Regions from separate parts of the Mesorhizobium sp. M0663 genome, predicted to be linked through region 2. Evidence: riboswitches for the same ligand, from Rfam matches in the RefSeq annotation. Region 2 holds a riboswitch; the other holds the start of a gene.
The links. Region 2 has a riboswitch for thiamine pyrophosphate ahead of thiB (thiamine ABC transporter substrate binding subunit). Riboswitches for the same ligand answer to the same signal wherever they lie in the genome.
Positions count from the first base shown of each region.

Region 1: another riboswitch for thiamine pyrophosphate. It lies ahead of thiC (phosphomethylpyrimidine synthase ThiC); the one in region 2 lies ahead of thiB (thiamine ABC transporter substrate binding subunit).

Region 1 covers NZ_JAMYPX010000026.1:33,346-36,753, forward strand. The annotation lists gene NKI54_RS29025 (ATP-grasp domain-containing protein) at 1-1,033, shown strand, start outside; TPP riboswitch at 1,257-1,373, shown strand; gene thiC (phosphomethylpyrimidine synthase ThiC) at 1,478-3,313, shown strand; gene thiO (glycine oxidase ThiO) at 3,310-3,408, shown strand, end outside.
Region 2 covers NZ_JAMYPX010000005.1:195,425-198,832, forward strand. The annotation lists gene thiP (thiamine/thiamine pyrophosphate ABC transporter permease) at 1-768, opposite strand, end outside; gene thiB (thiamine ABC transporter substrate binding subunit) at 1,014-2,027, opposite strand; TPP riboswitch at 2,071-2,185, opposite strand; gene NKI54_RS13185 (thiamine diphosphokinase) at 2,313-2,957, shown strand; gene NKI54_RS13190 (ABC-F family ATP-binding cassette domain-containing protein) at 2,973-3,408, shown strand, end outside.

The DNA of each region.
Region 1 (3,408 bases), on a different contig from region 2:
AGTTGGCAAGCTTTGCCGGCATTTCGATCTACCGGGACCGAACCCTGAATCGATTGAACGAAGCTGCGACAAATTCAAGCAACGCCAACTCCTCGCGCAGGCCGGCGTTCCAATACCGGCCTATCGGTTGGCAACGAATGCGGCGGAGGTAGAAAGCTCGGCTGCAGAGATCGGCCTGCCCGTGATTCTTAAGCCGGCAGTAGGCAGCGGCAGCATCGGTGTCCGATTGTGCCGCAGCCTCGAAGACGTAGCCGAACATACGACTTATCTATTGGGCGGAAAGCACATATGGCGGTCTACACCGAAAATACTCGTCGAAGAATTCGCACAGGGCCCGTTCTATAGCATTAATGTTATGGGGAATGAGGTCGTTGCGATTTGCGCCAATGACTTTGGTCCCCTCCCCCATTTCGTCATTCGTGAGGTGACCTATCCGGCCCTGCTGACTGATCAGGAGCGTGAGCGCATCGCCGATGTTTCGCTGAGCTGTTTGCGGGCTCTCGGCCTTGGCTGGGGGCCAACTAACATTGAACTCCGGTGCACGAAACGCGGTCCAGTTGTCATTGAAATCAATCCGCGTCTTAGTGGCGCGCCCGACCCTCAGCTGGTCCAGTTAGCTTACGGTGTCGACCTCGTAACCGAGCACATCAAGCTTGTCATTGGCGAGGAATGGGATCTGCGCAAAAAGCATTCGCATACTGCGGCCGCGCGATTCCTGCTTCCTGATCAAGATGGCACCCTCGACTGGATTGGTGGCGACACTCAGGCAGCTGCTATATCAGGTGTGGCCGAGGTCAAATTGAATGTTGAACCCAAGACACCGATCGTCAGGAAGGGGGATTTCCGAGACTGGATTGGACATGTCATTGCCACTTCGCCCAGCCGTGCTGAAACCGAGGGCGCCCTTCAGCGAGCGGTCGACTTGATCGATTGGTCGATCACCCCTTTTCCGGCGACAATAAGAGGTGATCGAGAGCACGATGTTTGTGGGGCGTTCGGGCGGCCCACCAGTTCTGTTCCGATCAGGCGTTGACGGCTTAAGATCCTTGAAACGCAGCAGTTCCGTCTACGTCAATGTCACATCAAGTTTGACGAGGCAAATGCAGCTTTGGCCACACCTGCCCTATCTCCCGCGGAACTTCTCCGCGACCCATGGCGAGGCCGTCGGCCCAATTTGGGCCCAATTTGATTGCCGCCCACCGCCGCCGCAGGACGAACATGCGCTTGACAAGACAACGCCGGCCCGTTCAACTTGAGGCATTCACCAGGGGAGTCCCGGCAAGGGGCTGAGATACTGCTGGCTTTCGCGGCGCAGTGACCCGTTGAACCTGATCCAGTTCATACTGGCGTAGGGACGGTGCAAGCGCTCTGCGGGAGTTCACGCCCGAGGTCCTGTTTCGGCAGGTCGACAGAAGCGTCTTTTCATCCTTCCGGCACAGAACTGGGTCTCCAATGCAACGAGCAAAGGAGCCTCAAGATGAATGCCCTCACCCCCGCCGTCTCGACGGGACCGCTGCCTGCCTCACGCAAAATCCACAAATCCGGTACCATCCACCCGCAGCTCAGGGTGCCGATGCGCGAAATCTCCGTCCATCCGACGGCAGGCGAGCCGCCGGTGACCGCTTACGATCCGTCCGGCCCCTATACCGACCCGACTGTCGAAACCAGCATCGAAAACGGCCTTGCACGGCTTCGCCATGAATGGGTCACCGCGCGCGGCGATGTCGAAGCCTATGACGGCCGCCACGTCCGGCCAGAAGACAATGGGTTTGCGGCAGGCGAGCGCCTAACACCGGAATTTCCAGTCCGCAACCGGCCACTCCGGGCCCAGACCGGCAAGGCGGTGACACAGCTTGCCTATGCGCGCGCCGGCATCATCACCCCCGAGATGGAGTTCGTCGCCATCCGCGAGAACCTCGGCCGTCAGATGTCGCGCGGCAAGCTGCAGCGCGACGGCGAGGCCTTCGGCGCGGCCATCCCCGATTTCGTAACGCCGGAGTTCGTGCGGGACGAGGTGGCGCGCGGACGCGCGATCATTCCCGCCAACATCAATCATCCCGAGAGCGAACCGATGATCATCGGCCGCAATTTCCTGGTCAAGATCAACGCCAATATCGGTAACTCCGCCGTCACATCGTCGATGGCTGAAGAGGTCGAAAAGATGGTGTGGGCGATCCGCTGGGGCGCCGACACGGTGATGGATCTGTCGACCGGCCGCAACATCCACAACATCCGCGAATGGATCGTGCGCAACTCGCCGGTGCCGATCGGCACGGTGCCGCTCTACCAGGCGCTCGAAAAGGTTGGTGGCATCGCCGAGGACCTGACCTGGGAGGTCTACCGCGACACGTTGATCGAGCAGGCCGAGCAAGGCGTTGACTATTTCACCATCCACGCCGGCGTGCGGCTGCATTACATCCCGCTGACCGTTGACCGGGTCACGGGTATCGTCTCGCGCGGTGGCTCGATCATGGCAAAATGGTGCCTGCACCATCACCGGGAAAGCTTCCTCTACGAGCACTTTGCGGAGATCTGCGACATCTGCCGCGCTTATGACGTCTCCTTCTCGCTCGGCGACGGCCTTCGTCCCGGCTCGATCGCCGATGCCAACGACGCGGCGCAATTCGCCGAGCTGGAAACGCTCGGCGAGCTGACGCAGATCGCCTGGGCGAAAGATTGCCAGGTGATGATCGAGGGGCCCGGCCACGTGCCGATGCACAAGATCAAGGCGAACATGGACAAGCAGCTCGCCGTCTGTGGCGAGGCGCCGTTCTATACGCTTGGACCGCTGACGACCGACATCGCGCCGGGCTACGACCACATCACTTCCGGCATCGGCGCGGCGATGATCGGCTGGTTCGGAACGGCCATGCTCTGCTACGTCACGCCCAAGGAGCATCTCGGCCTTCCCGACCGCGATGACGTCAAGACCGGCGTGATCACCTACAAGATCGCAGCGCACGCGGCCGACCTGGCGAAGGGCCACCCGGCGGCGAAAGTCAGGGATGACGCCCTTTCCCGCGCGCGCTTCGAGTTCCGCTGGGAGGACCAGTTCAACCTGTCGCTCGACCCCGAAACCGCACGGTCCTTCCACGACCAGACCTTGCCCAAGGAGGCGCACAAGCTGGCGCATTTCTGCTCGATGTGCGGACCGAAATTCTGCTCGATGCGAATTTCCCACGACATCCGCGCCGAGGCACAGAAAGAGGGCATGGCGGCGATGGCGGCGAAATACCGCGAGGGCGGCGATCTCTACGTGCCGGCGGACGTGACCGGCGCGCCGCTCATACCTCAGCCACGTGAGCCATCATGAAGGTCTTGGTCAAAGGGGCCGGCGTTGCCGGCCTCACCGTCGCCTTCGAGTTCGCCGCACGCGGCGCGGTGGTTACCGTTGCCGAGACAAGGCCT
Region 2 (3,408 bases):
GACGAAGGTCAGGGCAATCTGCAGCAGGGTCAGCGTCACAGCCCGCGCCGGGTCGAAGTCGAAACGCAGCGCCTGGTAGATGGCAACCTCCAGCGTCGTCGCTCTGGGTCCGCCGCCGAGCGTAAGCACGATGGTGAAGGAGGTGATGCACAGCATGAAAACGAGCCCGGCAACGCCCGGCAAGGCCGCACGCAGCGGCGGCCATTCGATCAGCCGGAAGGCCGGCGCAGCCCCCATGCCAAGCTGGCTCGCCAGCCGCCATTGGTCGGCCGGCACGGTCTGCAGCGCTTCCAGGAACAGCCGCGTCGCCAGCGGCAGGTTGAAGAAGACGTGGGCGACGAGAATGCCCGACAGGCCATAGATGCCGGGCCAGCTCTGCCCGCCAATCGCGCCGAGCGTGCCGGCGAAATACCCGGCGCGGCCATAGAGTGCCAAGACACCGAGTGCGGCAACAATGGCCGGCAGCGCCAGCGGCACGGCGAAAAGCTGGAGGATGAAGCCTCGCCCGAAAAAACGCGGATGCCGCGACAGGGCGCGCGCGACGAACAGCGCCGGTGCGACGGAGAGCAGGGTCGACAACAGAGCCTGCCAGAGCGTGAAGCGGGCAACACGCAGGAGATAGGAATCGAAGGCGGAAGCGGCGCCGGACAGGTCGCGCGTAGCTTCGACGAGGAGCCCGGCGAATGCTCCGCCGATAAGCAGCGCGATGGCAGCGAGCGCGACGATGCCGGCGGTGACGCGGGGATCGGCCGGATGACGCGTACGCATGTCGCGCTACCCGAGACAGGCGTTGATCGAAGGAAATACCTGACAATGGCCGAGCCCACCCCTCTCTGGCCTGCCGGCCATCTCCCCCTCAAGGGGGGAGATTGCGCACTCAGCCGCCTTCGCCAATCTCACAAGTGGCAGGACGAGGAGAGGCGACAAAGCTGCCGATCTCCCCCCTTGAGGGGGAGATGGCCGGCAGGCCAGAGGGGGGTGGCTTGGCGTAAACATCCGACGAGGCTTGAGCCCTACTTGCTCATCGCCGCAAGCCACTCATCGACCCAGGCCTTGCGGTTGGCCGCGACGTCTTCCGGGCTGAACAGCAAGGTCTTGGTCGGCTTGACCAGCTTGTCGAACGCCGGGTTGAGCGGCTTGTCGGTTTTGCCGGCCGGGAACATCCAGTTGGTTTCGGGAATGACATCCTGGAATTTCGGTCCGGTCATGAAGGCAATGAACTTTTCTGCCAGCGGGTTCTTCGCACCCTTGGTGGTGATCCCCGCAACCTCGATCTGCAGATATTCGCCCTCCTCGAAGGACGCCGCCTGGTAGCGCTCGGTGTTTTCGGCGACCATGTGGTAGGCCGGCGAGGTGGTGTAGGACAGCACCATCGGCGCCTCGCCCTTGGTGAACAGGCCGTAGGCCTCGCTCCAGCCCGGCGTTACCGTCAGCACCTTCGCCTTGAGTTTGGCCCAGGCTTCCGGCGCCTTGTCGCCATAGACCGACTTGACCCACAGCAGCAGGCCAAGGCCCGGCGTCGAGGTGCGCGGATCCTGGATGACGATCTTCTCTCCGGCATCGCCCTCGACCAATTCCCTGAGGCTCTTCGGCGGGCTCTTCAGTTTTTCGGTATCGTAGACGACGGCGAAATAGCCATAGTCGAACGGCACGAAAATATCGTCGCTCCAGCCGCCCGGCACACTGACGCCCGATATTGCGCCATGCGGCGAAAACAGGCCGGTTGCCTTGGCATCCGCCGTCAAATTGGTATCGAGGCCAAGTACGATATCGGCCTTGGTCGCGGCGCCTTCCAGCTTCACACGGTTGAGCAGCGCCACGCCGTCGGCGACCGAGACGAATTCGACGACGCAACTGCATTCGGCCTCGAAGGCCTTCTTCACCGCCGGTCCCGGACCCCAATCGGCGGTGAAGCTTTCATAGGTATAGACCATCAGTCTATCCTGTGCCGATGCCTGCCCTGGCAAGGCGAGCGCGGATGCCGCAAGCAGGACAATTGAGACAAGAGAGTGGAAAAAACTGCGCATCGGCGCCTCCTTCGTTCGCGTTGAAAGGAATTGAGGCGTCGGGCTGTCCGAAACGTCTAATCCCTCCGCCGGTACAAACCGGATCAGGTTCAGCGGGTTGGCAGTCTTGCCTCTCAGCCGGTCCGCGAAAATCGCGTCCGGCACCCCGTTAGAGCGTTGCGACACATAGGCCCGGCCGAAGTGCTGCGCAAGCGGAAGTTTGCCGGGCATCCAAAGCCCAGCCTTCCGTTTCGTCTGCCGTTTCATCTTCCGTTTCCGGGGCAGGGCTGGTAAGGGCCACGAGATATGAGCACATTCACCATCCTGCTTGGCGGCGATCTCATCCGCACGCCGCTGCTCGACCGCCAGGTCGAAGGCTCGCGTGTCATCGCTGCCGACTCCGGCATCGGCCATGCCCGTATGCTGGGCCTGAGGCCGGAACTCTGGGTCGGCGATTTCGATTCGGTGCCTGCCGATTTGCCGGAAGATCTGGCCGCCGTGCCACGGCAGGTGTTTCCCGCTGAAAAGGACAAGACCGACGGTGAACTCGCTATCGCCGCCGCGCTCGAACGCGGTGCGACAAGCCTTGTGCTCGCAGGCGCCTTCGGCGGCAAACGCACCGACCACATCTTCCTGCATCTGGCGCTAAGCGTCCGGCTGGCGGAAGGCGGGACGGAAGTGCTTTTGACCAGCGGCGCACAGGAAGGCATTCCCTTGCTGCCGGGAAAGACTGGCTTCGACTATGCCGACGGCACGCTGTTTTCGGTGCTCGGCTTCTCCGATCTCGCCGGCCTGAGCGTCACCGGTGCCAAATGGCCGCTCGACCGTGTCGAGGTTGCGTTCGGCTCCTCGCTGACCATTTCCAACGAGGTCAGGGGCCGGTTGGAAATCGCGCTGGCCAGCGGCCGCGCGCTGCTGCTCGCACATCCCTATCCTCTTCCGGAAAGCTGAGCCCAGAAAGCCGACATGGCGCCGCCAATTCTCAATCTCGACGGGATAAAGCTGACCTTTGGCGGCACGCCGCTGCTCGACGGTGCCGCCCTGACGGCCTCTGCTGGCGACAAGATCGCCCTGGTCGGCCGCAACGGCTCTGGCAAGTCGACGCTCCTCAAGATCGCCGCCGGGCTGATCGAACCGCAGGACGGCGAAGTCTTCCGCCAGCCTTCGGCGACCGTGCGCTACTTGCCGCAAATGCCCGACATGGACGGCTTTGCGACTGTCCGCGCCTATGTCGAGGCGGGGCTCGGGCCGGCCGACGATCCCTACCGCGCCACCTATCTGATGGAGCATCTCGGCCTGACCGGCGAGGAACGGCCGAACGATCTCTCCGGCGGCGAGGCGCGGCGCGCCGCCCTCGCCCGCGTCATGGCGCCGGAGCCCGACATTCTCCTCCTCGATGAGC